3 regions of the Kribbella sp. NPDC004875 genome follow, and region 3 is predicted to be linked to each of the others. Evidence: riboswitches for the same ligand, from Rfam matches in the RefSeq annotation. Region 3 holds a riboswitch; each other region holds the start of a gene.

Region 1 (10,163 bases), on a different contig from region 3:
CCACGCCGAAGCGAAATCATTAGTCAGGTGCATACAGCATTACGCGAGCGTAGGAATGCACTGCGTTAGCTGATTGCTCAGGTCAACGCCTGCAGACCGATCACCGACAGCAGCCGGAGCTTCTCCGCGGCCTCGGTGCCCGGCGCCGCCGTGTACACCACGATCCGCAGATCACTGCCCGGTACGGCGAGAACGTCGCAATCGATGCCGAAGTCACCGATCTCGGGATGCCGGACCGTCTTCCGTTCGGACCGGTGGAACCCGACGACCGGCCGCTCCCACAGCGCCGCGAACTCGTCGTCGCGCGCCCGCAGTTCGTCGATCAGCGCCTTCAGATCCGGGTCGTGCGGATAGCGGGCGAGCGCGGCACGCAAATCCGTTACCATTGCGTGCCGGAATTCTCGTTGCTGTTCCGGAGTCTGGACAATTCGGTCGCCCGGCGCCACGAAATGCCGGTAGATGATGTTCCGGTCGCGCCCGCGCCACTGCGACGGGTCGCCGATCAGCGCCGCGAACAGCGGGTTCCAGCTGATCATCGTCCAGGCGGCGTCACACACGCACAGCGGCGCCCCCTCGAGCTGGTCGACGATCCGCTGCACCCCCGGCGGGATGTACGTCGAGATCCGCCCGGGCGTCGGCTCGACCTCGCCCGCGAGCACGAACAGATGGTTGCGCTCGGCATCGGACAGCCGCAGCGCCCGGGCCAGCGCGGTCAGCACCTGCGGGGACGGCGAGTCCGACCGGCCCTGCTCGAGCCGGACGATGTAGTCCACCGACAGCCCGGCCAGTTGCGCCAGCTCCTCGCGCCGGAGACCCGGAGCGCGCCGCTTCCCGCCAACGGGCAGTCCGACCTGCTCCGGCGTCACCCGATCGCGCCAGGCGTGCAGCGTTCTCCCGAGCTCACCCATGCCGTCCAGTATTCCGCGCCCGCACGGCGTCAGCCTGGTACTGCCGTTCCCTAGGACATTGTGGGTACTACCTGGTGGGGGCCGGCGGCGAGAGGGTGAAGGCATGACAACGACACTCATCACCGGGGCGAACCGAGGCCTCGGCTACGAAACGGCTCGGCAGCTGGTCGAGGCCGGGCACACCGTGTACATCGGCGCCCGGGACCCGCAGCGCGGCAAGCAGGCGGCGAGCGACCTGGGTGCGGAGTACCTGCCGCTCGACGTGACCAGCGACGAATCGGTCGCCGCGGCCGCAGCGCAGCTCGACGCCCTCGACGTACTGATCAACAACGCCGGCATCCCGGGGCCGCGCAAGGAGGCGCGGGACCTGACCGCCGAGGACATCCACCAGGTGTTCGACCTGAACGTGTACGGACCGGTGCGGATGCTGCGCGCGTTCCTGCCGTTGCTGGAGCGCAGTGCGAACCCGGTCGTCGTGAACGTGTCGAGCGGACTCGGCTCGATCGCCACCGCCGTCGACCCGGCGGCGCACACCGGCGCCGTACCGGTGTGGGTCCCGGCTCCGGCGTACGGCGCGTCGAAGGCGGCGCTGAACATGCTGACGGTCCAGTACGCGAAGCAGCTGCCGAATCTGCGGATCAACACCGTCGACCCCGGGTACACCGCGACCGACTTCAACGGGCGCAGCGGTTACCAGACCGTCGAGGAGGGCGCCGAGATCATCGTGCGGCTGGCGACGATCGACCAGGACGGCCCGACCGCGGAGTACCTGAGCATCCACGGCACGGTGCCCTGGTAACCAGAAGAGTGACCAGAAGGGTGACTAGCACTCGATGACGTTGACGGCGAGCCCGCCGCGCGAGGTCTCCTTGTACTTGATCTTCATGTCGGCGCCGGTCTCGCGCATCGTCTTGATCACCTTGTCCAGCGTGACCACGTGGACGCCGTCGCCGTGCATCGCCATCCGGGCCGCGTTGATCGCCTTCACCGACGCCATCGCGTTCCGCTCGATACACGGGATCTGGACCAGGCCGCCGACCGGGTCGCAGGTCAGGCCGAGGTTGTGCTCCATCGCGATCTCGGCGGCGTTCTCGACCTGCTGCGGCGTCCCGCCGAGCACCTCGCAGAGGCCGGCCGCCGCCATCGAGCAGGCCGACCCGACCTCGCCCTGACAGCCGACCTCGGCGCCGGAGATCGACGCGTTCTCCTTGTACAGCACGCCGATCGCCCCGGCGGCCAGCAGGAACCGGACCGCGCCGTCGTCGGTCGCGCCCGGCACGAACCGCCGGTAGTAGTGCAGTACGGCGGGAATGATGCCGGCGGCACCGTTCGTCGGGGCGGTGACGATCCGGCCGCCGGACGCGTTCTGCTCGTTGACGGCGAGCGCAAACAGGTTCACCCAGTCCATCACCTTCAGCGGATCGACCGACCACGGGTCGCCGCTCAGCCGGCGGTGCAGGGCGTGCGCCCGGCGCGGCACCTTCAGCCCGCCGGGCAGGATGCCCTCGGTCTCGCAGCCCTCCCGGACGCAGTCCTGCATGACCTGCCAGATGTGCAACAGGCCGTCGCGGATCTCGTCCTCGGTGCGCCAGGCGAGCTCGTTCGCGAGCATCACCTCGCTGATCGTCAGCTGCGACTCGCGGCACCGGTCGAGCAGCTCCGCGCCGGTCGTGAACGGGTACTTCAGCGGGGTGGTGTCCGGCACGATCCGGTCCCCGGCCGCGGCGGTCTCGTCGACCACGAAGCCACCACCGACCGAGTAGTAGGTGCGCTCCCGCAGTACGGCGCCGGTGGTGTCCCGGGCGACGAAGATCATCCCGTTCGGGTGGTACGGGAGGGCCTTGCGGCGGTGCATCACCAGGTCGGTGTTCTCGTCGAACGCGATCTCGTGGGTGCCGGCGAGCAGGATCCGGCCGCGCTCGCGGATGGTCTCGACGCGGGCGTCGACGGAGTGCGTGACGACGGTCTCCGGGTCGGCGCCCTCGAGCCCGAGCAGGACGGCCTTGTCGCTGCCGTGCCCGTGCCCGGTCGCGCCGAGCGAGCCGAACAGCTGCGCCTCGACGGTCGCCGTCGCGGTCAGCAGACCGTCGTCGACGAGGCCGAGCGCGAACGTGCGGGCCGCTCGCATCGGTCCCACGGTGTGGGAACTCGACGGGCCGATCCCGATACTGAACAGGTCGAAGACGCTGATCGCCATCGTGTGGAGGTCCCTTCCGGTCGTCGTTGACCGAGTGGTGTCCTCCCCGCTCTGTCAGGCTGATGCCCTCCAGAGGTGCCTCGCCCGTACGGTGAAGGTGCCTGAGAGATTCTTGGGGAGAGTTGCTCCTACGGCGCCCGGATCAGGTCCGGGTCTCTCCCGCACGGGTTCATGCGGCTGTTGAGTTAGCTTCCGCTGTGGACGGTACGGCGGTCCCACGCCCGGCGTCAATCCGGCCCGTTCGCCGCTCACGACCTTGAACCCAGATCTCGAAGAACCAGGTGAACAGCGGCGGAACACTGGCTGCCAGGGCGGCCAGTGTGACCGGCCAGGACCAGCGCAACGGGCCGCGGACCGCGAGCACGGTGATCACGTAGGCGACGAAGATGCCGCCGTGGATCGGGCCGAAGATCTGCACGCCGATCTCGTTGTCCGACAGCACGTACTTGAACAGCATCCCGATCAGCAGGCCGGTCCACGAGACTGCCTCGGCGATCGCCACGGCCCGGAACCACTGCGCATGTTTGGTACTCATCAACGACCGACCCTAACAAGCCCCCCAAGCCACGTCCGGGGTCATCGGGGGCCGCTCCCCGATGCCGCCAGCAAGCGATTGCCGAAGGATCGTCGGCATGATGCTCACCCGACGCGCCGTCACCGGCGCGGTACTTCTCGGCGTCGCGACCGCGGGCCTGGCAACACTGCCGGCCGCCGCCACGACGACCAGCACGATCCAGTGGACCGACTGCAAACCCGAAGGCAAGGACGATCCCGCCGAGGTGCTGGGCTCGCAGTGCGCGACGCTCCGCCTGCCCGTCGACTGGCGCGACCCCGGCGGACCGACGTTCGACCTGGCGATCGCCCGCCGGACGGCGAAGACACCGAGCGAGCGCGTCGGCGTCCTGGTGTTCGGGCCGGGCGGCCCCGGCGACTCCGGCGTCGACCGGATCAAGACCGGGATCAGCCGGTTCAGCACCGACCTGCAGGACCGCTTCGACATCGTCAGCCTCGACCCGCGCGGAGTGGCCCGCAGCAACCCGGTGAAGTGCTCGACCGACCTGCTCGCGAAGCAGCCGTCGCCGATCATGAAGAGCGCGGCCGACTTCCGTACGACGCTCGCCTACAACCGGCAGCTCGCCTCGGACTGCCGCCGGAACACCGGCCCGCTCTACGACCACATCGACACCTGGCAGACGGTCCGCGACGTCGACGCCATCCGCCGGGCCCTCGGCGAGTCGACGATCTCGTTCCACGGCAGCTCGTACGGCACGCTGCTCGGAGCGCAGTACGCCGAGACGTACCCGAGCCACGTGCGCGCGATGGTGCTGGAGAGCGTCATCGACCACTCCACGGCCACGACCCGGGCGTTCATCGACGACCAGGCCACCGCGGCACAGGACTCGTTCGACGAGTTCGTGAAGTGGTGCGACGCGGCGACGGCCTGCGCAGTGCACGGTCGCGACATCCACGCGCTCTGGGCCGGCCAGCTCGCGAAGTCGGCCGATCCGTTCAAGCTCAGCTACTCGGTGTTCAGGTTGCTGTACGAGCCGCAGTGGTCCGCGCTCGCCGACATGCTGGCCTCGGCGACACCCGAGAAGAAGGCCGCCGCGACCGGGCTCACGTCGTACCCGCTCGCGGTGTTCTGCCAGGACTGGAACCTGCCGGTGCGCGACTACCGCGAGTACGCCGCTCATCTGCAGCGGACCGCGCGGAACAACCAGGACATGCGCTACCCGGGACCGCTGATGGCCGTCTCCATCTGCCTCGGCTCACCGCCGGCGAACAACCCGCAGCACCAACTGAAGGTCCATGGCCTCGAGACGCCAGTGCTGGTAGCCAACGCGATCCACGACCCGGCGACCGGATACTCCTGGGCACAGAGTGTCACGCGGCAGCTCGGCCGGTACGGCGTCCTGCTGACCTACGAGGGCTGGGGACACGGGAGCTACGGGAAGAGCCCGTGCATGCAGAGCACGATCGACGACTACCTGATCTCGCGAGAGGTGCCGGAGCGCGGTAGCAGCTGCGCCGCCGTACCACCGGCCACGTGACGTAGCCCGGCGTCAGACCGGAACGCCGGTCACGTCGAGCACCCGGTCGAGGTGGTCTCCACGGACCAGTCGCCCGGCCAGCAGCCGGAGCTCGGCGCAGGCGGTCTCCAGCGCCTGCGCCTGGGTCCGGCAGTTGTCGACGTACCAGAACGGATCGTCCGGTTGCGGATCGTCGGCGTCGTCGATGTCGGCGTACCAGTGCCGGTTTCCGCAGTGCACCACTCGCACTCGAAGGTTCATGCTGACTACTCCCCGTACCCGGGGCTCCTGGGTACCCCATGTCCCCAGTCCGGGGCCGACTCGGCCGGGCGCGTGATCCGCGGCCCCCCACATGCCACGCGCCGGGCCGAGTACGACCCTCCCCCCGCCCGTTACATCGTCAGGCGGGCGGAGGATGTTACTGCTGGTGACCAGATAATTTTGGGTAGTTGAGCGGTCACTTACCGAGGTGCGAGCGGGTCCACCGCTCCAGGCCGTCGGTGGTGATCGGCAGGTCCTCGGTGAGGATCTCCAGCCGGTCGGAGTGCACGACGACGTTGTCCTCGATCCGGATGCCGATGCCGCGCAGCTCCGGCGGCACGGTCTCGTCGTTCGGGTGGAAGTACAGGCCCGGCTCGACCGCGAGCGCCATCCCGGCCTCGATGGTGCCGGCGAAGTACGCCTCCGGCCGGGACGCGTCGCAGTCGTGCACGTCGAGGCCGATGTAGTGACCGGTCCCGCAGACGATGTACCGCCGGTGCTGTTGCCCGTCCGGGCCGAGCAGCTCGTCCATCGAGACGTCGAGCAGACCCCAGTCCCGCAAGCCCTCGGCCAGCACCCGCAGCGCCTCGTGCTGGAAGGCGCGGTACGGCGCTCCGACCTTGACCGCCTCGAGGGAGGCCAACTGCGCCTTGTGCACCAGGTCGTGCACCTGCCGCTGCGCCGCGGTGTACTCGCCGGTCGCCGGGAAGGTCCGGGTCACGTCGGCGGTGTAGAGCGTGCGGGTCTCGACGCCGGCGTCCAGCAGGATCACGTCGCCCTCGTTCACCGGGCCGTCGTTGCGCACCCAGTGCAGCACCGGCGCGTGGTTGCCAGCAGCAACGATCGAGGCGTACCCGACCCCGTTGCCGGCGGTCCGCGCGCGCCGGTCGAAGGTGCCCTGCAGCCAGCGCTCGCCGCCGCCGCGGATCGCCTCCGGGAGCTCGCGGGCGACATCCTCGAACGCGAGCACGCTGGCCGCGACCGCCTCCCGCAGCTGGTCGAGCTCCCAGTCGTCCTTGATCCGGCGCAGCTCGGCGAGCGTCTGCCGCAGGGCGTTGCCGTCCGTGGGCGAAGTACGGACCAGGGCGTCCAGCATCGGCTCGACGCCGGGCACCGAGAGCATGAACGGGACCGCGCCGCGCACGGCCGCGGGCAGTTCCTCGATCGGGCGGCAGGCGATCTGCAGCGCGTCCGACCAGTCCTTCAGGCCCGGCACCGGGCCGATCCACAGCTCACCGTCGCGCGCGTTCGCGAAGAAGTCCGCCTCGTCCGGCCCGGCCGTCTCCCGCAGGTACAGCGTCGCGTCACCGTCGCCCGAGATCACCAGTACGGCGCCCTCGGCCTGGCAACCGGTCAGCCAGACGAAGTCGCTGTCGGCGCGGAACGCGTAGTCGGTGTCGTTCGACCGGACCGGCGCCCGTCCGGCCGCCAAGGCGATCCGCCGGCCCGGCAACGCCGCGGCCAGCTTCCGCCGGTGCTCGGCCGCCGCCTCGGCAAGCCCCTCCGGCACCGTCACCGACCGGTCCACCGGCCCCCAGCCCTGCGAGACGAAGTCGCGGAATCCCTTGGCGTCGATCGGCCGGTAGGACTTCGGCGTCTGGTCGGTCCGGTCGTCTTCGGTCATGAGCTGAGCTCCCCTTTGCAGCTGACGGTTGTAGCTCATCAACTCAGGTTCTCGCGGGGGTTTGCAAGCCCTTATCTCTCATCGGGAACGGAAGGCGGCGAGCAGGCCCTGTTCGGAGTCGAGGAGGTACTGGTGCAGGTCCGCGGCGGCCTCGTCGTACTTGCGGGCCTCGAGCAGCTCGAACAGCCCACGGTTGCGCTGGATGTACGGCTCGTGCAGCTCCCGCGGAGTCGCGATGACGTGGAAGAGCAGCCGCAGTTCCGCGAGCAGCCGGCCGGTCATCGCGTCCATCCGGGAGCTGTCCGCGAGCCCGATCAGGTGCATGTGGAACCGCATGTTCGCCGTACCGACTGCCGCCCAGCGGTCCGCCCGCGCGGCGGCCTCGGCGGCTTCCACGTCGTCCTGCAGCGGCTCGAGCCGGCTCGCCGGGAGCTCCGGGTCCCGCACGGCCAGCCCGCGGACGACGTCCACCTCGAGCACGCGACGCAACCGGTACAGGTCGATCACGTCGCGCTCGTCCAGCTCCGGCACGAACACGCCGCGGTGCAGCTTGTAGACCAGCAGGCCCTCGTGGGTCAGCAGCCGGAAGGCCTCGCGCAGCGTGTTCCGGCTGACCTCCAGCACCTCGGTCAGCTCGACCTCGGACAGCTGGGCACCGGGCGGCAGCGCACCCTCGGTAATACTGCGGCGCAGGATGTCCGCGGCCCGCTCGGCCGAGCTGCTCCGGTCCAGTCGTGCGACATCGGCCGCGACCGTCCGCAGCCACGCCTGCCGTCCGGTGTCCTCGGCCCCGCCCGTAGTCATCTCCGCATCATCGCGCACCGGGGGTGATCAGGAAAGTGGAACAAGCCTCTTGCAGGATTGTTGAACAATCTTCTACGCTCGTCGGAGGAGGTGGCAGATGGACCTCAACGCGGACATGGGTGAAGGATTCGGCTCCTGGTCGATGGGCGACGACTCGGCGCTGCTCGAGGTCGTGACGAGTGCGAACGTGGCCTGCGGCTTCCACGCCGGCGACCCGTCGATCATGCGCCGGGTGACCGCGGAGGCGGTCGAACGCGGCGTCGCGATCGGGGCCCACGTCGGGTACGCCGACAAGGCGGGCTTCGGGCGCCGGTTCGTCGACATCGAGCCGGCCGCGCTGCGCGACGAGGTGGTGTACCAGATCGGTGCACTGGACGCGTTCGCGCGGATCGCCGGTGACCGGGTGCGGTACGTGAAACCGCACGGCGCGCTCTACAACACGATCGGCCACCACCAGGAGCAGGCTGCCGCGGTGGTTGCGGCGGTCGCGGAGTACGACAAGGCGCTTCCGGTGCTCGGTCTGCCGGGTTCGGTGTGGCTTCGGCTCGCCGAGGACGCCGGTCTGACCGCGGTACATGAGGCCTTCGCGGACCGTGCGTACACGGCGGAGGGGACGTTGGTGTCGCGGCGCGAGCCCGGCTCGGTGCTGCACGACGCGGACCAGATCGCGGCCCGCTGTACGGCGATGGCGACCGGTCAGCCGATCGAGAACGCCGAGGGTGGAGCGCTCGTCGTCGAGCCGGCGTCGATCTGCGTGCACGGCGACACCCCTGGCGCCGTCGGCATCGCCCGCCGGGTGCGCGGTGCGTTGGAGGGAGCGGGCGTCCAGTTGCGCCCGTTCACCGGCTGATGCGCATCCTCCCGGCCGGCGACCGGGCGTTACTCGTCGAGCTCGACGATCTCGACGAGGTCCTCGGGTACTACGCCGCGCTGCAGGCGGATCCACCGGCGGACGTCATCGACATCGTCCCGGCCGCCCGGACGGTTCTGGTCACGACCGCCGGCTCCCTCGACGGGCTGACCCGCGTCCTGCGGTCCGTGACTCCTACCGAGGGCGCGCGGTCCACAGGCGACCTGATCGAGATCCCGGTCGTGTACGACGGCGAGGATCTCGAGGAGGTGGCGCGAATGCTCGACTGCTCGCCGGCCGAGGTCGTCCAGAGGCATACCGGCGAGGAGTGGACCGTGGCGTTCTGCGGGTTCGCGCCCGGATTCGGGTACCTGACGGCTCCGGGTGACTGGGACATCCCGCGGCGCGAGTCGCCGCGGACGAAGGTCCCGACCGGCGCCGTCGGGCTGGCCGGAGAATTCAGTGGGGTGTATCCGCGGGAGTCGCCGGGCGGCTGGCAGCTGATCGGCCGGACGTCCGTGCGGATCTTCGACCAGGAACGTGATCCGGCCGCGCTGTTCCACCCCGGCCGCCGGGTCCGGTTCGTCGACGCGGGTCGTGGATGAGCAGCCTGACCATTCTCGCAACGGGGCCGTTGGCAACGATCCAGGACCGCGGGCGGCCCGGCCAGGCCGCGCTCGGCGTCCCGGCGTCGGGGGCCTGCGACCGGTCCGCGTACGAGCTGGCGAACCGGTTGGCCGGCAATCGCGCGGGCGCGGCCGCGATCGAGGTGACGTACGGCGGCCTGACGGTTCATGCCGATGGCGATCTCGTCGTCGCGATCACCGGCGCCCCGTGTACCGGCGTACCGCTGAACGCGCCGACGTTGCTGCGGGCCGGTTCGGTGCTGCGCCTCGGCACGCCACCGAGCGGATTGCGGACGTATCTGGCGGTCCGCGGCGGGATCGACGTACCTGCGGTCCTCGGGTCACGTTCCACCGATCTGCTGTCCGGGCTCGGACCGGCACCGCTCACCGCCAACCAGACCCTGCCGATCGGCGAGCTGATCGAGCCGATGCCCGGCGTGGACCTGGCGCCCGTCGCGCATCCCGCCGGCGGGACCGTCGTACTGCGGGTCACGCCGGGACCTCGGCGGGACTGGTTCACCGACGACGGGTGGGCATCGCTGGTGACGCAGACCTATCAGGTGAGCAGCAACAGCAACCGCGTCGGCCTACGACTCGACGGAGAACCCCTCGAACGCGCCCGTACCGGCGAACTCGCCAGCGAAGGCATGACCGCGGGTGCGATCCAGATCCCGCCCTCCGGCACGCCCGTCATCTTCCTGGCCGACCATCCTGTCACCGGCGGCTACCCGGTGATCGCGTACGTCGCCGCGCGCGACCTGGACGCCTGCGCACAGGTACGCCCAGGTCAGGCGGTGCGACTGATCAGCTGACGCGGCGGCGCATCTCGGCGGCGAAGGACTCTCCGGACTCGCGCATCAGGG
Region 2 (10,163 bases), on a different contig from region 3:
ATCGGCCTGGCGCTGCGCGACATCATCCCGTGGTGGCTGGCGATCGCGCTGCCGCTGCGGGACGTATTGCTCACGCTCACCCTGCCCGCGCTGCACCGGCGCGGCTTCAACGCGCTGCCGGTGCACTTCCTCGGCAAGTCCGCCACGTTCTGCCTGCTGTACGCGTTCCCCCTGCTCCTGCTCGGCGACGGCGACAGCACGCTCAACCTGCTGGCCCGCGTCTTCGGCTGGGCGTTCGCGATCTGGGGGACCGGTCTGTACTACTGGGCCGGCGCGCTGTACTTCGCCCAGCTCCGGCACCTGGTCCAGACGGTGAAACCGATCAAGGACGCGGCCGGGTAGACCCGTGACACAGCAAGCTCCCGAGCAGCCGACGCAGCCGCCGAACCAGCGGGCGCCGCAGCAGCCGCGGCGCGTCGACGCGTCGATGTCGCTGCTGAACAACCTGATGGCGCACCCGCTCGACGAGGGGTACGCCGTCGCCGCCCGGACCCGGTCGACCCAGGGCGACCGGCCGCTCCGGTCCCGGCACCGGGTGATGCTGGTGGCCGCCACGGTCGTGCTCGGTTTCCTGCTCGCGGTCGCCGCGGCGCAGAACTACCGCAGTGCGCCCGAGGCGGAAAAGCAGCGCAACGAGCTGGTCGACCGGATCAACCAGGCCGACTCCCGGCTGACCGGTCTGCGCAACAACCAGTCCAACCTCGCCGACGAGGTACGCCGGTTGCAGGCCAGCGGACTGAGCAACGACAGTACGGGCGCCGCACTGCAGCAGAAGCTCGACGACCTGGAGCTGCAGACCGGAGCGATCGCGGTCACCGGCCCCGGCCTCAAAGCGGTCATCGACGACGCGAAGAACGCCGACGCCAAGGAAGGCCGGCTGCTCGACGTCGACCTGCAGCAGCTGGTCAACGGTCTGTGGACGTCGGGCGCGGAGGCGATCTCGGTGAACGGTCACCGGATCACCTCGCTGACCGCGATCCGCGGCGCGGGCAGTGCGATCACGGTCGACTACAGCTCGCTCACCCCGCCGTACACGGTGCTCGCGATCGGTGACACGGCGACGATGCCGGCCCGGTTCGCGCAGAGCTCCGGCGGGCAGTGGGTGCAGTACCTGGTGAGCAACTTCGATGTCCGGAGCACGATCACGACGGAGGACTCCTTGCTGGTGCCGGCCGATGCGACCATCGCGTTGCGCTACGCGAAGGTGGGAACGAGATGATCGCCGTACTCGGGCTGGTGATCGGTGTCGTCATCGGTCTGCTGGTCGCGCCCGACGTCCCGGAGTGGGCGCAGCCGTACCTGCCGATCGCGGTGGTGGCCGCGCTGGACGCGGTGTTCGGCGCGCTGCGCGCGTTCCTGGACGGGATCTTCGACGACAAGGTGTTCGTCGTCTCGTTCGTGTCCAACGTGCTGATCGCGGCGCTGATCGTCTACCTGGGTGACCAGCTCGGCGTCGGCTCGCAGCTGTCCACCGGTGTGGTCGTCGTGCTCGGCATCCGCATCTTCACCAACATGGCGGCGATCCGCCGGCACATCTTCCGGGCCTGACATGAGCGACGACAAACCCGGCCCCAAGCCCCCCGACTCCAAGCCCGACTCCAAGCCCGACTCGAGGCCCGATCTGAAGCCAGAGCCGAAGCACGACGCGGAGCCGGCGCCGAAGGGCGAGCCGGAGCCCGCGGCGGAGCAGCCCGAGGTGCCGACGCCGATGCCGAAGCCGAAGACGCCGAACCTGGCGCTGCGCCGGCTGCGGGCGGGGTTCAAGCCGTCCCGCGGGCAGGCGATCGTCGCCGTCGTACTCGCCCTGGTCGCCTGTGTGGCGGTCGTCCAGGTCCGGGTCAACCGGGCCGACGACGGCTACCAGAACGCCCGCCGCGAGGACCTGATCGCGATCCTCGACGGCCTCGGGCAGAACACCCGGCGGCTGGAGAGCGAGATCGCCGACCTGGAGGAGCGGAAGAACTCGCTGTCCTCCAGCGCCGACAAGGCGCAGACCGCCCGCGAGCAGGCCGAGGCGCAGGTGCGGACGCTCGGCATCCTGGCCGGCACGCTGCCCGCGCAGGGCCCGGGGGTCCGGATCACGTTGAACGACCCGCAGGGCAAGATGACCTCGAGCAACCTGCTGGACGCGATCGAGGAACTGCGGGACGCCGGGGCCGAGGCGATCCAGATCAACGGAGCGGTCCGGGTGGTCGCCAGTACCGACTTCGTGGACGACGCGCCGGGGATCCGGATCGACGGCCGGAAGGTGAACTCGCCGTACGTCGTGGAGGCGATCGGGGAGTCGCACAACCTGTCCGAGGCGGCCAACTTCCCGGGCGGCCTGGTGAGTGAGGTGACCGGTCCGCAGGTCGGTGGAACCGCCGAGGTGACCGAGCTCGGCTCGCTGACCGTGACCGCCTTGCACGCCCCGGAGGAGCATCGTTACGCTCGCCCGGCGCCCAGCCCGACCAAGTAGTCCGAACGCTGAGTTGTACTCGTAGCTGTCCTGAGCGAAAGAGGAACGAAGGTGTACCCCGAAGACCTGAAGTACACAGCCGAGCACGAGTGGCTGAAGGCCGGCGAGGAAGGCCCGGTACGCGTCGGCATCACCGACTTCGCCCAGGACCAGCTCGGCGACATCGTGTACGTGCAGCTGCCCGAGGTCGGCAGCACGGTGCGCGCCGGTGACGCCTGCGGCGAGCTGGAGTCGACCAAGAGCGTGAGCGACCTGTTCGCCCCGGTGAACGGCACCGTGACCGCCGTCAACGAGGCGCTCGCCGACCAGCCGGACCTGGTGAACAGCGACCCGTACGGCGAGGGCTGGCTGATCGACATCGACGTCGAGGACGCGGCCGAGGTCGCGGCGCTGATGGACGCCGAGGCTTACCAGGGACAGCTCGACCAGAGCTGATCGTCAGCTGATAGCGTTACCGGACCTCAACCGCTGGTCGAGGGTTGAGGTCCCCTCATCTTGTTCCAGCACGTCACACTGTTCATACGGGGTCTATCGAAAACGTCGCCGGACCGCCGGCGATCGGGAGGATCACAGCATGCCGTTCTGCAACCAGTGCGGGCACGAGAACTCCGAGGGCAGCAGGTTCTGCTCGCAGTGCGGAGCGATGCTGCCTGGCGCGGACCGCCCGGCGGCAGCCCCGGCGAACCCACAGCCTCAGCCCGGTGTCACCGACACGGCGATGCTGACCCCGATCGGCGCCGAGCCGGAGCCGGAGCGCACCGGTGATCCGCTGTCGGCCGACGACGTGGCCGCCGTCGGCGCGCTGCCGGCCGGGTCCGCCCTGCTGATCGTCCAGCGCGGGCCGAACGCGGGCAGCCGGTTCCTGCTCGACGTCGACGTGGTCACCGCCGGCCGGCACCCGGACAGCGACATCTTCCTCGACGACGTGACCGTGTCCCGCCGGCACGCCGAGTTCCGCCGGGACCCGTACGGCGTGAAGGTCCGCGACGTCGGCAGCCTGAACGGCACCTACGTGAACCGGGACCGGATCGACGAGGTCCAGCTGAACAACGGCGACGAGGTCCAGATCGGCAAGTACCGGTTGGTGTACTACGCCAGTGGCCAAGCCTGATCCCACCGCCGAGGGGCCTGTCGACGGCCGCGGCATCGGAGAGGTGCTGCAGCTCCTGCAGGCCGACTTCGCGGACGTCACGATCTCCAAGATCCGGTTCCTGGAGGCCGAGGGTCTGGTGACGCCGGCGCGGACGCCCTCGGGCTACCGCAAGTTCAGCGCCACCGACGTCGAGCGGTTGCGCTACGTGCTTACCGCGCAGCGCGACCAGTACCTGCCGCTGAAGGTGATCAAGGAGTATCTCGGCGCGATCGATCGCGGCCTGCGGCCGGCGGCCGCGGGCCCACCGGTCGCGCCGAGCTCGTCGCCGCAGCCTCCGGGCCAGCCGGTCGCGGACGACTTCGGTGCCGCGGGCACCGAGTTGCGGATGACCCGCGACGAGCTGCGGGCCGCCGCGGGCGTGTCCGCGGAGCTGCTGGGCGAGTTGGAGAGTCATGGCCTGGTGGTGGCCAGCGGCAACCACTACGGCGGCGACGCGATCGTGGTCGCCCAGGTCGCCGCCGAGCTGGCGGCGTACGGTCTCGAGCCGCGGCACCTGCGCGCGTTCCGTACGGCGGCCGATCGGGAGGTCGGCCTGATCGAGCAGGTCACCGGGCCCCGCCGGACCGAACAGACAGCGGAGTTGGCGGCCCTCACCGTGCGTCTCCATACCGCGCTGGTCCGCTCCCGCCTGCCCCGCTGACCTGGCGAACGGCGCGCACGGTTGTGCGGACCGTGGCACACCCCGCGGGACTGCTGGTGGGTTGACTGCGGAGTAGGCTGAAGGTGTGCGCGAAGTCGACGTGGTCGGAGTCCGGGTGGAGATGCCCTCGAGTCAGCCGATCGTGCTGTTGCGAGAGGTCGGAGGTGAGCGGTACCTGCCGATCTGGATCGGTGCTGCCGAGGCGAGCGCGATCGCGTTCGCTCAGCAGGGCATGGAGCCACCGCGGCCGTTGACCCACGACCTGTTCGCCGAGACCATCCGGGTGCTCGGTCACACCCTCAGCCAGGTCCGGATCGTGAACCTGACCGACGGCGTGTTCGAGGCGATCCTGGTCTTCGACGACAAGACCGAGATCTCCGCGCGGCCGTCGGACTCGATCGCGCTCGCGCTGCGCACCGGGACGCCGGTGTTCTGCACCGAGGAGATCCTCGCCGAGGCCGGGATCCCGGTGCCGGAGAGCGAGACCACCGGCGCCGACGAGGTCGAAGAGGAAGAGGAGGTCGAGCGGTTCCGGGAGTTCCTCGACCAGGTCACCCCGGAGGATTTCGACAAGAGTTGATCCGGGTCCGAAGTCAACTGCGACCCGCCGATGTGCCTCGGGTGATACAAGAGCGACTAGGTAACGATTCGTGCGGCAGTCGCGACACGCTCCCGGCTCGACGCGGTTGTCGTTGACCCGGTTCAGGCCGCGGCTTACCGTGAAGGAGTCGTGGGGTGTTGTCACTCCACGGAGATGGTTCGTTCCGATCGGTACCAGGGAGGCTCAGGCGTGACACGCACCGGCGACACGGATCTGACGTCGACGTCCGACGCGCATGCCGAGGCCGTGGCCGAAGCCACTGCCACCGCCGGCGTTCAGGGTCTGCTGTTCGACGACGACCTGCGGCCGATGCCGGAGGATGTCGGGTTCCGCGGTCCGACCGCGTGTGCCGCGGCCGGGATCACCTACCGGCAGCTCGACTACTGGGCCCGTACCGGTCTGGTCTCGCCGTCCGTGCGCCCCGCGACCGGCTCCGGCACCCAACGGCTGTACGGCTTCCGTGACGTGCTGTTGCTGAAGGTGATCAAGCGGCTGCTCGACGCCGGGATCTCGCTGCAGCAGATCCGGACCGCGATCGCCCACCTCAGCAAGCGCGGCTTCGACGACCTGACTCAGATCACGCTGATGAGCGACGGCGCGTCGGTGTACATGTGCACCTCGCCCGACGAGGTGATCGACCTGCTGGCCGGCGGTCAGGGCGTGTTCGGTATCGCCCTCGGCGGTGTCTGGCGCGAGGTCGAGGGTTCGCTGTCCGAGCTGCCCACCGAACGTGCCGACGGTCACGACGAGTCGGACGAGGACGGCCACGCGGGCGACGAGCTCGCCGCCCGCCGCCGCGCCCGGATGACGGGCTGACCCAGCCTTCGGCCCTTTTCCGCCCCTCCTGTGCGCCCACTCACCGCCAACTCGCTGCGCGGTGTGTGGGCGACCTTGCTGTTACCGCTGAACGCGGACGACTCGATCGACTTCACCCGCCTGGAGTCCCAGGCCCAGGTGCTCGGAGCGCAGGTAGCGGCGGCGCGGCCGGACGCCCGCCGGCTGCTGCCCGAACTGTTCGAAGATTCCTGGTAGCCTCAGGTTCAGCCGTACACAACACTCGGGAGAGACCCGTGTTCGGGCGCCGAAGGGGCAATTCCTCCCCGGAACCTCTCAGGCCCATGGACCGAGTGTCACAGGCGACTCTGGAGCGTACTGCCCGCACGGCAGGGTGTGACAGAGGGGGAGGCGACCGGACGCACTGTCAGCAACGGAGCCTCTAGATGAACAACTCACCCCACCTTTCGGCAACCTTCGCCGACCGGCACATCGGTCCGCGCCCGGACGAGATCGCCCGGATGGTCCAGCTGCTCGGGTACGACGACGTGGACGCGCTCGTGGACGCCGCGGTCCCGGCCTCGATCCGGTCCGCCGAAGCGATGCGGCTGCCCGAACCGGCCTCCGAGGTCGACGCGCTCACCGAGCTCCGCCAGCTCGCGGCCCGCAACACGGTCGCCACCTCGATGATCGGCCAGGGGTACTACGGCACGTTCACGCCGTCGGTGATCGTCCGCCGCCTGGTCGAGAACCCGGCCTGGTACACCGCGTACACGCCGTACCAGCCGGAGATCTCCCAGGGCCGGCTCGAGGCGCTGCTGAACTTCCAGACCGTGGTCTCCGACCTGACCGGCCTGCCGACCGCGAACGCGTCGCTGCTCGACGAGGGCACCGCGGCCGCCGAGGCGATGACGCTGGCGCACCGGTCGAACAAGAAGAGCAAGTCCGACCGCTTCCTCGTCGACGCGGACTGCTTCGCACAGACCATCGCGGTGGTGCGGACGCGCGCCGAGGCGCTCGGGATCGAGGTCGTGGTCGCCGACACCACCGGCGGTCTGCCGGACGGTGACTTCTTCGGCTTCCTGGTGCAGTATCCGGGGTCCAACGGAGCCGTCCGCGACCTGAAGCCGCTGATCGAGGCGGCGCACGGGCGCGACACGTTGGTTGCCGTGGCCTCCGACCTGCTCGCGCTGACGTTGCTCGAGGCACCGGGTGAGGCCGGCGCCGACATCGTCATCGGTTCCTCGCAGCGCTTCGGCGTACCGCTGTTCTACGGTGGTCCGCACGCCGGCTTCATGTCGGTGCGGTCCGGTCTCGAGCGGTCGTTGCCCGGTCGCCTGGTCGGCGTCTCGGTCGACTCCGACGGCGCCCCGGCGTACCGGCTGGCGCTGCAGACCCGCGAGCAGCACATCCGCCGCGAGAAGGCGACCTCCAACATCTGTACGGCGCAGGTCCTGCTCGCCGTGGTCGCGTCGATGTACGCCGTCTATCACGGTCCGGACGGACTGCGGGCGATCGCCGAGCGCGTGCACTCGTACGCCGGCAAGCTCGCCGCCTCGCTGCGCGCCAGTGGCATCGAGGTCGTGCACGACGACTTCTTCGACACCGTGCTCGCGCGGGTCCCGGGGCAGGCCGCCGACGTTGTCGACGCGGCCCGCCAGAACGGGATCTGGCTGCGGCTCGTGGACGCGGACCACGTCGGCATCTCCTGCGACGAGAAGACCGACGTCGCCACGCTGACCCGGGTCTGCCAGTCCTTCGGCGGCCAGTACGACGACACGCTCGGCGCGCCGGCGATCGCGGTCGCCCGGACGTCGGAGTACCTGACCCATCCGGTGTTCAACACGCACCAGTCGGAGACTTCGATGCTGCGCTACCTGCGCAAGCTGTCCGACATGGACTACGCGCTGGACCGCGGAATGATCCCGCTCGGCTCCTGCACGATGAAGCTGAACGCGACCACCGAGATGGAGCCGGTCACCTGGCCGGAGTTCGCGGACCTGCACCCGTTCGCGCCGATCGAGGACGCGGCCGGCTACGCCAAGCTGATCAACCAGCTGGAGCGCTGGCTGGCCGAGGTGACCGGCTACGCGAAGGTCTCGATCCAGCCGAACGCCGGCTCGCAGGGTGAGCTCGCCGGGCTGCTCGCGATCCGCGGCTACCACCACGCGCAGGGCTCGCAGGACCGCACCGTCTGCCTGATCCCGGCGTCCGCGCACGGCACGAACGCCGCGTCCGCGGTGATGGCCGGCATGAAGGTGGTCGTTGTCAAGGGCAACGACGACGGCACGATCAACCTGGACGACCTGCGCGCGAAGGCCGCCGAGCACGCCGACCGGCTGGCCGCGATCATGATCACCTACCCGTCCACGCACGGTGTGTACGAGGAGAGCGTCCGCGAGGTCTGCTCGATCGTCCACGAGCACGGCGGCCAGGTGTACGTCGACGGCGCGAACCTGAACGCCCTGCTCGGGCTGGCGAAGCCGGGTGAGTTCGGCGGCGACGTCAGCCACCTGAACCTGCACAAGACGTTCTGCATCCCGCACGGCGGTGGCGGTCCGGGTGTTGGTCCCGTGGCGGTCGCGGCGCACCTGGCGCCGTACCTGCCGAACCACCCGCTGCTCGACCAGGCCGGTCCCGAGTCCGGTGTCGGGCCGATCAGCGCGGCGCCGTTCGGGTCGGCCGGGGTGCTCGCGATCTCCTGGGCGTACATCCGGATGATGGGTGCCGAGGGGCTGACCGCCGCGACGAAGGCCGCCGTACTGACGGCGAACTACGTGGCGAAACGGCTCGAGGGTGCGTTCCCCGTGCTGTACACAGGCGAGAACGGGCTGGTCGCGCACGAGTGCATCCTGGACCTGCGGCCGATGACGAAGGAGACCGGGATCTCGGTCGACGACGTCGCGAAGCGGCTGATCGACTACGGGTTCCACGCGCCGACGATGTCGTTCCCGGTCGCGGGCACGCTGATGGTCGAGCCGACCGAGTCCGAGGACCTCGGCGAACTCGACCGCTTCTGCGACGCGATGATCGCGATCCGGCACGAGATCGACCGGGTCGCGGCAGGCGAGTGGCCGGCCGCCGACAACCCGCTGGTGAACGCGCCGCACACCGCCGAGTCGGTGATCAACGACAAGTGGGAGCACGCCTACACCCGCGAGGAGGCGGCCTTCCCGCGCTCGGTCGACCGCGCCTCGAAGTACTGGCCCCCGGTCCGCCGCATCGACGGCGCCTACGGCGACCGCAACCTCATCTGCTCCTGCCCGGCGCCGGAGGCCTTCGAGTAATGACCCTGCGTTCGGACACTGCCGCCGCTTTGTTCGCGGAGATTGCGGCGGCGCAGAGTGAGGGGCGGCTGCCGTCGGTGAACGCCGGGGTGGTTCGGGACGGGGACTTGGTGTGGAGCGGGGCGCGGGGGCGGTTCGCGACCGGGGACGGGGCGGCCCCGGGGCCCGATGTGCAGTATCGGGTCGGGTCGATCACCAAGACGTTGACGGCGATCCTGGTGATGCAGTGCCGGGACGACGGGTTGCTGTCGTTGAACGATGCTGTGGGCAAGCACCTGCCGGGGATCGCGTTCGGGGACCGGACGATCCGGCAGTTGCTGGCGCACAGCGGCGGGATGAACGCCGAGCCGGCCGGTCCGTGGTGGGAGCGGAACCCGGGCGTCACGTTCGACGAGCTGACCGCGGCGATGGACGACTCGCAGGCGGTCGGGCCGGCGGATCGCCGGCACCACTACTCGAACCTCGGGTACGGCCTGCTCGGCGAGATCGTCGCCCGGCTACGGGGTACGTCGTGGTTCGAGCTGACCCAGACCCGGATCCTCGACCCGCTCGGCATGAGGCGGACGACGTACTTCCCGTCGCGCCCGGCGGCCGAGGGGTTCTCCGTGGACCCGTTCAGCGGGCAGTTGGTGCCGGAGCCGGCGTACGACTCGGGGGCGATGGCGCCGGCCGGGCAGCTGTGGAGCACGATCGAGGACCTGGCGCGGTACGCGACGTTCTGGATCGATCCGGTGCACGAGGTGCTCAGCCGGGAGTCGGTCGAGGAGATGGCCACTCCGGTCGCCTCCGACCCGCGGGAGGGACTCACCGCGTCGTACGGGCTGGGGCTGCGGTTGATCGCGGACGACCCGCATCTGCTGATCGGTCACACCGGCTCGATGCCGGGCTTCCTCGCGGGGCTGTTCGTCGACCGGGTACGGCGGGTCGGCGCGGTCACGCTGGGCAACGCGACGTACGGCCGGGTCGCGTCGCTGGCGCCTGAGCTGGTGCGGATCCTGATGCGTCACGAACCGCCGATCGCCCAGGAGTGGGTCCCGGAGCCGCCACTCGCGCAGGGCGCCGAGCTGCTCGGGCACTGGTACTGGGGCAACACGCCGCTCACGATCTCCGCGACGGCCGGAATTCTGCAGCTCTCCGGTGGTCTCAGCACCCGGCTCTCGCCGCTCGGACCCGACCTGTACGTGGGTCGTGACGGCTACCTGGCGGGTGAGAAGGTCCGGGTCGTCCGCGACGGCGACACGATCGTGCAT
Region 3 (10,163 bases):
CACGCGATCGATCGCGAGCTGCTCGATGACGTCGACGTGCTCGCAACCGCCGTAGTACCGGCGGCCCGGGTAGCCCTCGGCGTACTTGTTGGTGAGGACGGAGCCCTGCGCCTGCATCACGGCGATCGGAGCGAAGTTCTCGCTGGCGATGAGCTCGAGGGTGTCACGCTGGCGGCCGAGTTCGGCCTCGATCGCCGCGTGTACCTCGGGGTCGGCGTCTGCGAGTTGCCGGTCCAGCAGACTCATCTCAGGCGCCACCCGTCAGCGCTTCGTAGGCGGTCGCGTCGAGGAGGTCCGGCATGCCCGAGACCTTCAGACGGAACAGCCAACCGGCCTTGAACGGGTCCGTGTTCAGGACGGACGGGTCGGCGATCACCTCCTGGTTGATCTCGACGACCTCGCCGTCGGCCGGGGCGTTGAGATCGCTCACCGACTTCGTCGACTCGATCTCGCCGCAGGGCGCACCGGCGCGGACGGCGGCGCCGACGATCGGCAGGTCGACGTACACGACGTCGCCGAGTGCGTCGGCGGCGAACGCGGTGATGCCGACGGTCGCGGTGCCGCCGTCGAGGGACAGCCACTCGTGGTCGGCGGTGTACTTCAGGTCGGTCGGGACAGACATCGGGGGCTCCTGGGGTCAGCGGCGGTGGATCAGCGGCGGTGGATCAGCGGCGGTAGAACGGCAGGGTGATGACCTCGACCGGCTCGTGCCGGCCGCGAATGTCGACGAGCAGCGGGGTTCCGGGCTCCTCCAGGCCGGGACGGACGTAGGCCATCGCGATCGGGCGGCGCAGGGTCGGCGACGGTGCGCCGCTGGTCACCGTGCCGACGGGCTCACCGGTCGGATCGAGTACGGCGTACCCGGCTCGGGGTGAGCGGCGGGAGTCGGACACCAGGCCGACCAGGATCCGTGCCGGGCCGTCGTCCCGGCGCCGTGCGAGTGCGTCCCGGCCGACGAAACCGTTTTCCTTGCCGAAGGCGACGATCCGGCCGAGTCCGGCCTCGAAGGGCGTGATCTCGGTGCTGAGCTCATGGCCGTAGAGCGGCATTCCGGCTTCGAGCCGGAGCGTGTCCCGGCAGGCCAGCCCGGTCGGTCGCGGCCCATCGGGTACGGCGCTGATGGTCGTCCAGACCCGCTGCGCGTCAGCCGGGCGGCAGTAGATCTCGAAGCCGTCCTCGCCGGTGTACCCGGTGCGCGCCAGCAAGACGTTGCACCCGGCAACCGTGCCCGCAGTGATGGCGTAGTACCGCAGTTGCTGGACGGGGATTTCCGTGAGCTTTCCGACAACGCTTTCCGAGTCCGGACCCTGGATCGCGAGCAGCGACCAGTCGTCCGACGTGTTCCGCAATTGGCAGTCGTACGACGTGGTGCGTTCCTGGAGGGCGGCGTGGACGGCCGGAACGTTTCCGGCGTTCGCGACGACCAGGAAGTGCTCGTCGGCGAGGCGGTACACAACGAGGTCGTCCACGATGCCGCCGGTCTCGGTGCACAGCATCGAGTACCGAGCCCGGCCGACGGCGATCTTGGAGGGATGCCCGACGAGCGCGTAGTCGAGCGCGTGGCCGGCTTGTGGACCCGTCAGCTCGAGCTCGCCCATATGGCTGAGGTCGAAGAGGCCGGACGTGGTGCGGACGGCATGGTGCTCGGCGACGTCGGAGGTGTAGCGGACCGGCATGGACCAGCCCGCGAAGTCGGTGAAACTGGCGCCGAGCTCTTGATGCACGGCGTACAGCGGCGTGTGTCGGGACACGATGAGGAGGCTCCCTGGCTTCCGGCGCCACGCAGTGGCACCACCGGTTGGGTGACCTCCCCGCTCTGTCATCGGTACCTGAGAGCTTCGCCGCGGATTGCGGTTTGCACCGTGGGTGCAGGACACGACGGCCCTGACTTTCCAGAGTTGCCTCATCCGGAGCGGTGACTGGGCCTGAGAGTTTCTGGGGAGAGTTGCTCCTCCGGCGCCCCTGCCTTGGTCGGGCAAGGAACTCTTCCGCCCCGGTTCGAACGGCACGATGTGCAGTTGTGCGACCGACCGTATGCCGGACCGCCACTCGAGGTCAAACGATCGCGGAACGCGTTCCACCGGCTGTTCCGGAACGTGCCGGAAACTGCCTGTCGCCGGTTCCGGAACAAGTTCCGGAACCGGCGAGGGGATGTGGAAGCGGGTTCGGCGTGCTTAGAGTCGGCCTGCTTGTAAGGGCTTTCCAGCGAGGTTGGAGGGTTTGTGAGGCGGACTCATGGGTTGGCGGTTGTGGTCGGGGTCGTGGCCGCTGCGCTCGCGGCGAGTGGAGTGCCCGCGGTCGCACAGCGCGGTGCAGTGCAGCGCGATACGGCTCGAGACGACGGGCCGGGTGCGGTGGTGAGGGGGACGTACTCGCGCAAGGCCGGCTCGGGTGGGGCGGTGCAGGGTTGGAGGGCGTTGCCCACGGCGTACGTGGGGAACGACGACGGTGGCGCGGTGGATGCGACGGTGGTCGTGGATCCGAGCACGCTGCGGCAGAAGTATGCCGGGATCGGCTTCTCGCTGGACGAGACGAGTGTCTCCAATCTGTGGAAGTTGACGCCGGCTGAGCGGGAGCGGGCGATCAGGTTGCTGGTGGATCCGCGGAATGGCGCGGGCTTCGACCGGTTCCGGTTGACGATCGGGAGCCCGGACCTGATCGAGCACCTGCCGTTCTGGTCGTACGACGAGCTGCCGGCCGGGGTGAGCGAGGACCGGAACCTGAAGTACTTCTCGATCAAGCGGGACGTCGACGCGCACATCGTCGACACGGTGAAGCTGATCCAGAAGTACAACCCTCGGGCGACGTTCTTCGCGTCGGCGTGGAGCGCCCCGGCCTGGATGAAGACGAACAACCGGTTCACCGGCGAGGTGGCGTTGAAGCCCGGCAGTACGTCGTCGTACTACCAGGTCGGAAAGCTGCGAGACGACTGCATCGACGTGTTCGCGCAGTACTACGTGAAGTACCTGCAGGCGTACGCGAAACACGGGATCACCGTCGACGCGCTGACGCTGTTGAACGAACCCGGGATCGACGTCGTGTACCCGGCGATGGACATCAGCGTGGAACAGCAGCAGAAACTCGCGGTCGCGATCAAGCGCGAGGTACGGCGAGCCGGTCTGCGCACCGATCTCTACGTGCACGACTTCAACTTCTGGGACTGGCGCGATCCGAACAGCACGGAAACCAAGAACTACTACCGGATCTTCAACGATCCAAAAACGCGTCAGGCCACGGATGCCATCGCTTTCCATCCGTACTGGGGCGATCCGACGGTGATGCGGGACGCGTACGAACGGTATGGAAAACCTGTGCACATGACGGAAACCAGCGACCTGTCGCCGGAAACTGTTCTGGACTATTTCCGGCTCGACGCGTCGTCGTACGTGCTGTGGGCGCAGACGACCGACCAGGACGGCGGCACGCTGCACTGGACGCCCGCGCGAGACAACAACGTCGACTGGGACGAGGTCGGGCGGACGACCAAGTGGCCCGATCGACTCGTGAAGGTCGACACGACGACGAAGACGTTCAGTGTGCGGGACGAACTGTACTCACTGGGGCAGTTCGCGAAGTACCTCACGCCGGAGGACACTCGCGTCGAGTCGAGCGCGACAGCGAACGGGATCAGCAACGTGGTCTACAAGGATCCGCAGGGCAATTTCGTTGCGATCGTTGGAAACGCCAACAATGTTCCGAGCAAGGTTCGCGTCACGCTGGCGAGGAAGTCGTTCACCGTGACTGTGCCGGCCAACGCGTACGCGACGTACCGCTGGCATGGCGACGTTCCGTCCGGACACGGAAACCACGCGCCGGAACTTGCGGAAATTCCGGATGTCGCCGCGGATCAGTACAAGACGACGCAGATCCAGTTGCACGCGTCGGATCGGGACAGGGATCGGCTTGCCTACTACGCGGTTGATCTGCCGGCAGGTGTCGCCCTCGACGCGCGGACCGGCCTGGTCACGATCCATCCGACTGTCGCGGGCGAGCAGCAGTTGAAGTTCCGAGTGACGGACGGGGTGGCGCATGACGAGGTTTCCGTGCAGGTGAACGTTCAGTCGCGTGGGGCGCCGGTCGGGGAGAAGGTCGAGGCGGAGTCGTACGTCGCTCAGCACGGGTGGACCGACGGCGGGTCCAACTTCATCGAGAGCAATCCGGCGGCGAGTGGGGGGAAGAACGTGGGGTGGACGGCGGCGGGCAACTGGTTGCAGTACCGCGTCGACGTCACGCAGGCCGGGATCTATGACCTCGAGCTGCGCGTAGCCAACGGCACGGGCGCGTCGGCACCGGACGCGATCTCGATCCGCGATGCGAGCGGTGGCGTGCTCAGCAAGACCACGGTCCCCGACACTGGCGGCTGGGGTGCCTACCGGTCGATCTCCACCCAACTCACCCTGCCCGCGGGCGATCAGTTGATCACCGTCTACTGCGAGACCGGCGGCTTCAACCTCGACTACCTCCGCCTCACCTGACCACCCCGCCGAGTCGTGGCAGCCGGTTCCTGCCCTCACCGCGAGTCGTGGATCGAGGTCGCAGATCCAGCGATCCACCAATCAAGATCCACGACTCGGCGGCCGGAGGGACGTGGTGCGCGCGGGTGGGTATGGGGAGCGAAGGCGCGGTGGGGTTGGGCACATGTCTAGTCCTCCTCCAGGGTCTTGAGCTTGCGGCCGGTGGCTTCGAGGGACGGTCCGGGCCGTGCGAGTGTGGCCGCCCCTGCTTCAGGATGGACATCCTGTTCCGTCATGATTCCGCGCCTCGGTTATGCAGTCGTGCAGCCGGTTGCGCACGTCCCGCAGGTCCGTCATCTGCCGGTCGAGGCGGTCGCGTTCGGCCACGAGCAGCTCCAGCAGTTCCGGTGACGCCTCACCGGAGTCGGCGAACGGCAGGACCTCGCGGATGGTTCTGCTGGGCAAGCCCACGGAGTAGAGCTGTTGGATAAGCCTGACCCGTTCGACGGCACCGGCCGGATACTGGCGCTGGCCACCCGGATTCCGGGTGGAGTGCAGCAAGTCCTGCTGCTCGTAGTAGCGCAGCGCCCTGACGCTGACGCCCGCCTTCGCGGCGACCTCTCCGATCCGCATCCGGCCTCCTGACCCGACTCCACGTCTCGCTTGCACCTGACGTTGGCGTCAGGTTTTAGCGTAGCGGATACAGCGCGCGAGCCACCCCGTACGAAACTCTGGAGCAGGCCTGTGACCAGCACGTCTCCGACTCACTCCTCAGGATCCCAGGAATCAGCAATGTTTATCAGGAACACGTCCGTGATCGCCGAAAGCGCAGCGTGGACGGCATGACCAACATCAACAAAACCGTCGTCATCCTGGGCGCCACGGGGCAGCAGGGGGGATCGGTCGCCGCTGCGCTGCGGGCCGACGGCTGGGTGGTGCGCGCGGTCGTGCGCGATCCGTCCGGCCACCGGGCCCGGTCCCTCTCCGCCTCCGGCGTCGAAACCGTCCGCGGCGACCTTGGGGATCCGGAGTCGCTCCGCGCGGCCTTCGCTGACGCCCACGGTGTCTTCAGTGTCCAGCCGAACTCCGGCCAGGCCGGCGGCGGCGTGACCAACGAGGACGAGGTCCGCTTCGGCACGGCGGTGGCCGACATCGCCGAGCGCTGCGGCGTCGCCCACCTTGTCTACAGCTCGGCGCTCACCGCGGGCTCGACAACGGGCGTCGACCATCTCGACACCAAGAGCCGCATCGAGGCCCATGTCCGGAAGCTGGACATCGCCAGCACCATCATTCGGCCAGCCACGTTCATGGAGCTCCTGGTGACCCCCGAAATCGGCCTCGACCGGGGACACCTGTCCTTCCTGATGCGCCCCGACCAGGCCATGCAGTTCATCGCGGTACGCGACATTGGCCGCATCGTCGCCGCTGTCTTTAGCTCACCCGAAAGCTACGCCGGCCGCACCATGGAGATCGCCGGTGACGCTCTCACCGGCAACGCCCTGGCCGGGCATCTGACCCAGGCCGCCGGTCGACCGATCAGCTACAGCCGCCTGTCGACGACCCTGCCCGCGCAGGACGAGGTCCTCAGCAAGTTGGAAGCACTCGTAGACGACGGCAGGCTGGTGGGAAACGCGAACATCGACGCCTTGCGCACGGAGTTCCCGTTCCTGCTGTGCTTCGACCGCTGGCTGGCGGGCCCTGGTGCGGGCCCCCTCGATGAGGCGCTCCGTTCCACGGACACGGGAATCGCTCCGCGCTGAACGAGGCCCTTCCAGGCAGGGGGCAACATCAGTACAGCGGTTGGTGCCGAGAACAATCATGGTCCGATCGGCGCGAGCGTGCTGACGCGATTCTCGTACTCGCGGCCGGCCTGGCGCTGGGCCGGGGCCGCCGGGACGGACGCCCTGGGTGCCGTCGAGCGGCTGGCAGCGGGCGAGGAGCCCGCGGTGCACGGCGGGCTCCTCGCTGACGCGAAGGGTGTAGCCCTGGCCGCGTTCCCGATACCGCTAATTTCCGTTCCGATACTCCCCGGGGGGCCAACTTCGCTGAGCTGGCGGCGGCCGTGGAAGAGGCCGCCTGTCGGTGCAGATGTGGAACCTGCGCGACCGTGTGCAGGCGGGACGGCTCGACGGTGGTCCGATCGGGATGATTCAGCACAACCTGGATCAGGCGGGGCTGGCTGCCACGTCCCTGACACGGCAGCAGTACGACTGGACCATGGTCTTCACCAGGAGTTCGGTGATCGGCCAGGTCATCCTCGCCGCCGCCGGCGGGCAGGAGCACTCCGCCGAATCTCTGCGCACGGCGTTCGAGAAGCTTGTCACCTCCGACACGACGATGCAGTCGAGCGAACGTGAGGAACTCGAGGCGTTGCGGGCCACCGTCGATCAGGTCAAAGCGCTGGTGTCGGCTGTCTGACCAGGCAGGTTGACGCGCGGTGACCTGCATGTACTGCCCGACCTGACCGACAAGGACGTGATCGATCTCGGCTGCGGTACGGCGTACATCGGCGCCTGGGTGAAGCGCGCAGGCGGCCGTCCGGTCGGCATCGACAACTCCGCCGAGCAACTAGCGACGGCGGAATCGCTCCAGCAGAAGTTCGACTGCGCGTTCCCGCTCATCCACGGAAACAGCGCGGCGAGTTCGTGTTCGGTGGGGACGATGCCGAGCAAAGAGCAGTCGATTGCGCTGCCCTCTCCGTGGTCGTCAGCGCCGGTGAAGGACTCGTCCGTGTGGCCGATGCTGGGTTGACGCTTCCAGCCGTAGGCTCCGGGGCCGGCGACTGCCGCGTACGCGATGCGGTCGGACTTCCCGTAGCCAGGGCCGCGGCGGACGGTGACGTCGTGGTTCTGGCGCAGGCGTCCATGGCCTCGGCCGCTGAGGGGCTGCAGCTCCCGATCCCGGTCCTCACGAGCCCCGAGTGCGGCGTCCGCCGCCTCGCGGAAGAACTGGCGCGCTGAGCGGAGGAGCCGACGCGCTGAGCGGAAACGCCACCGCGATGGTGGGAGCCGCCGGTTGAGTGCCTGCCCCGGCCTGGTGCCTGGTCAGCGGGGGCGTTGGTTGCGGGTGACCAGGCGCTCGAGGGCGCCGTAGGCGGCCAGCCCCAGGGCCATGACGGCCAGTAGGAACAGGATGACCGCGACGGTGATGTTGGTGGGTCGCGCCACCAGGCCGGCGATGGCCAGGATTGCGCCGGTGAGGGCGGAGATCAGCGCGGTGCGTCGGCTCATCGGCTCGTATCTCACGGGTGGATCCTAGTGGGCTGCCCGGTCACCTCTTGACGCGAGCGGCGGCCTGCGGCATGGTTTACAGCGCTGTATTACAGCGCTGTAAACCCGAGTAGAGAGTAGGTCGATGCGTCCCGACATCGTCATCGTGATGACCGATCAGCAGCGTGTGGGGCTGACCCGGCGGAGTGGGTATCCGGTGGACACCATGCCGTTCGTCGACGCGCTCGCGGAACGCGGAACGGATTTCCGGAACGCGTACACCGCCGCGCCGGCCTGCGTTCCGGCGCGGACGAGTCTGCTCACCGGACGGTTTCCGAGCGCCCACCAGGTCCGGCAGAACAGCAACGCGCAGTACGCCAGATTCCAGCAGGACCTCCTGGACGTACTGCGGGACGCGGACTACCAGCTGCACTTCGCCGGAAAACCGCACATGCATCGCGGTGAAGCGGACTTCGACACGTACGCCGGTCCCTACTTCCACACCAAGGGCCCCGAGTACAGCGCGGACGAGAAAGCGTTTGACGACTGGCTCGAGCGGCTCGATCACGGTGTTTCCGACGAGCCGACGCCGTACGACGTGACCTGCCAACTCCCGTACCGGATCACCTCTGACGCGCTCAAGGCGGTCGACGAGGCAGACCCGGATCGGCCAGGTCTGTTCTGGGTCTCGTATCCCGAGCCGCACAACCCCTACCAGGTCCCGCAGCCGTACTTCGATCTCGTCGCACCCGAGGACGTTCCGGAACGGACCGCCGGCCCCGAGGCGGCCGAGCAGAAAGGCGGAACGTACGCCTGGCTGCGGAAACTCCAGGAAGAGAAACGACCCGGGTACGACGACAACTGGCGCCGCTACACCGCCAACTATCTTGGGATGTTGCGGCTCCTCGACGATCAGATCCGCCGCCTGCACGACGGTCTCGCGCAGCGGCAAAGACCGCGACTGACGATCGTGCTGGCCGACCACGGTGACTACGTCGGCGAGTACGGTCTGCAACGCAAGGGCGCCGGCCTGTCCGAGTTCCTGATGCGGATCCCGTTCGTCCTCGCCGGCGACGGCGTGGCCGTGCAGCAGCGCGACGAGCCGGTCTCGATCGTCGACGTACTCCCGACCGTCTGCGAGGCCGTCGGCCGCCCCATCCCCGACGGTGTCCAAGGCCGAAGCCTGCTCCCGCTCGCCCAGGGCGAACCAGCCCCCGAGGAGGAGTTCGCCGGCGTCATCGCCGAGCAGGGTTTCGGCGGACGCGCGTACGACGTGACCGCGCGGCCACCGCTGCACTTCACGTACGAGGGGCGGACCTTCGACGAACTCAACACCGTCACCCAGTCGGGCGGAGCGCGGATGCTGCGCAGCGGCCGCTGGAAGCTCATCGTGCACGCCGACCTGCCCGGCGAGCTCTACGACCTGGAGAACGACCCGGTCGAGCTCGACAACCTCTTCGACGACGAGCGTCACCTGGCCGTCCGCGCCCGGCTGCTGCACCAGCTCACCCGCTGGCAGGCCCGGCTCACCGACGACCTCCCGACCGGCAACTACGTCCCGCTCCGCCTGGCCCACAACTGGCGCTGGACGGCCACCCAAGGAGAACCCCGATGAACCCCACCTTCAGCCGCCGGACCCTGCTCGGGCTCGGCGCCGCCACCGCCGCCGCGACGATGATCCCGGGCTGCTCCGGAAAGTCCGGTCCGATGCGGGTTTCCTGGTACGGCCCCGACCCGGTGACCAAGGCACTCAACACCGCGCTCGCGGCGTGGAAGTCGAACGGCGGCGCGGAGTACACCTCGGAGAGCGCGCCGTTCGACGACTACTGGGACAAGCTCGCCACGCAGACGTCCGGAAACAACGCGCCCGACGTACTGCGGATGTCGATGAGCTACTTCAGCGACTATGCCGGTCGCAGTGCGCTGAAGGACCTCGGCTCGCTCGGGATCGACACGTCCGGTCTCGACAAGGACGTCGCGGACAGCGGTGTCGTCGACGGCAAGAACTACGGTATCGGCCAGAGCTCGATCAGCTACTCGATGTACGTCGACGAGGGCGCGATCAAGAAAGCCGGCGGAACGGTTCCGGCGCAGGGATGGACCTGGGACGCGTTCGCCGAGTTCGCCCGCGACTACACCGGCTCGGTGCAGGGCTCGTACGCGTCCCCCGACCAAGCCGGGAACTTCCAGCTGTTCGAGGTGTACGCACGTCAGCACGGAACGGAAATGTTTTCCGATGATGGCGGAAAACTGCTGACCACCAAGGACACCGTGCAGGAATGGTTCCAGTACTGGGCCGACCTGCGGAACGCGAAGGCCGCGCCGCCGCAGAACGTCAGCGCCGAGAGCACCGCGATCGAGAAGTCGCTGATCGCCAAGGGCAAGGCGCCGCTGCAGTTCGGCTGGGTCCAGCAGGTCACCTTCTACCAGCCGCTGGTGAAGAGCCCCCTGGCCGTGCTCCCGGTTCCGCAGGGTACGGCGGGTGACCTCAAGGGCCAGT

The links. Region 3 has a riboswitch for glycine ahead of gcvT (glycine cleavage system aminomethyltransferase GcvT). Riboswitches for the same ligand answer to the same signal wherever they lie in the genome.
Region 1: another riboswitch for glycine. It lies ahead of ACFYRH_RS08345 (L-serine ammonia-lyase); the one in region 3 lies ahead of gcvT (glycine cleavage system aminomethyltransferase GcvT).
Region 2: another riboswitch for glycine. It lies ahead of gcvP (aminomethyl-transferring glycine dehydrogenase); the one in region 3 lies ahead of gcvT (glycine cleavage system aminomethyltransferase GcvT).

Annotation. Positions count from the first base shown of each region.
Region 1 covers NZ_JBIALI010000001.1:1,705,893-1,716,055, reverse strand. Annotated here, with positions in the region: gene ACFYRH_RS08355 (helix-turn-helix transcriptional regulator) at 78-908, opposite strand; gene ACFYRH_RS08350 (SDR family NAD(P)-dependent oxidoreductase) at 1,012-1,707, shown strand; gene ACFYRH_RS08345 (L-serine ammonia-lyase) at 1,732-3,105, opposite strand; glycine riboswitch at 3,185-3,277, opposite strand; gene ACFYRH_RS08340 (DUF3817 domain-containing protein) at 3,275-3,640, opposite strand; gene ACFYRH_RS08335 (alpha/beta hydrolase) at 3,738-5,156, shown strand; gene ACFYRH_RS08330 (hypothetical protein) at 5,169-5,396, opposite strand; gene ACFYRH_RS08325 (aminopeptidase P family protein) at 5,593-7,020, opposite strand; gene ACFYRH_RS08320 (GntR family transcriptional regulator) at 7,099-7,824, opposite strand; gene ACFYRH_RS08315 (LamB/YcsF family protein) at 7,922-8,674, shown strand; gene ACFYRH_RS08310 (allophanate hydrolase subunit 1) at 8,674-9,279, shown strand; gene ACFYRH_RS08305 (biotin-dependent carboxyltransferase family protein) at 9,276-10,112, shown strand; gene ACFYRH_RS08300 (VOC family protein) at 10,105-10,163, opposite strand, start outside.
Region 2 covers NZ_JBIALI010000002.1:707,966-718,128, forward strand. Annotated here, with positions in the region: gene ACFYRH_RS14420 (CDP-alcohol phosphatidyltransferase family protein) at 1-342, shown strand, start outside; gene ACFYRH_RS14425 (DUF881 domain-containing protein) at 347-1,219, shown strand; gene ACFYRH_RS14430 (small basic family protein) at 1,216-1,548, shown strand; gene ACFYRH_RS14435 (DUF881 domain-containing protein) at 1,550-2,458, shown strand; gene gcvH (glycine cleavage system protein GcvH) at 2,510-2,893, shown strand; gene ACFYRH_RS14445 (FHA domain-containing protein) at 3,033-3,569, shown strand; gene ACFYRH_RS14450 (MerR family transcriptional regulator) at 3,556-4,251, shown strand; gene ACFYRH_RS14455 (bifunctional nuclease family protein) at 4,337-4,831, shown strand; gene ACFYRH_RS14460 (MerR family transcriptional regulator) at 5,006-5,668, shown strand; gene ACFYRH_RS14465 (hypothetical protein) at 5,699-5,884, shown strand; glycine riboswitch at 5,901-5,988, shown strand; gene gcvP (aminomethyl-transferring glycine dehydrogenase) at 6,073-8,913, shown strand; gene ACFYRH_RS14475 (serine hydrolase domain-containing protein) at 8,913-10,163, shown strand, end outside.
Region 3 covers NZ_JBIALI010000007.1:260,623-270,785, reverse strand. Annotated here, with positions in the region: gene glyA (serine hydroxymethyltransferase) at 1-246, opposite strand, end outside; gene gcvH (glycine cleavage system protein GcvH) at 248-622, opposite strand; gene gcvT (glycine cleavage system aminomethyltransferase GcvT) at 666-1,751, opposite strand; glycine riboswitch at 1,904-2,001, opposite strand; gene ACFYRH_RS35615 (carbohydrate-binding protein) at 2,400-4,475, shown strand; gene ACFYRH_RS35610 (MerR family transcriptional regulator) at 4,725-5,087, opposite strand; gene ACFYRH_RS35605 (NmrA/HSCARG family protein) at 5,297-6,214, shown strand; gene ACFYRH_RS35600 (hypothetical protein) at 6,537-6,872, shown strand; gene ACFYRH_RS35595 (class I SAM-dependent methyltransferase) at 6,882-7,205, shown strand; gene ACFYRH_RS35590 (hypothetical protein) at 7,499-7,699, opposite strand; gene ACFYRH_RS35585 (sulfatase-like hydrolase/transferase) at 7,809-9,278, shown strand; gene ACFYRH_RS35580 (extracellular solute-binding protein) at 9,275-10,163, shown strand, end outside.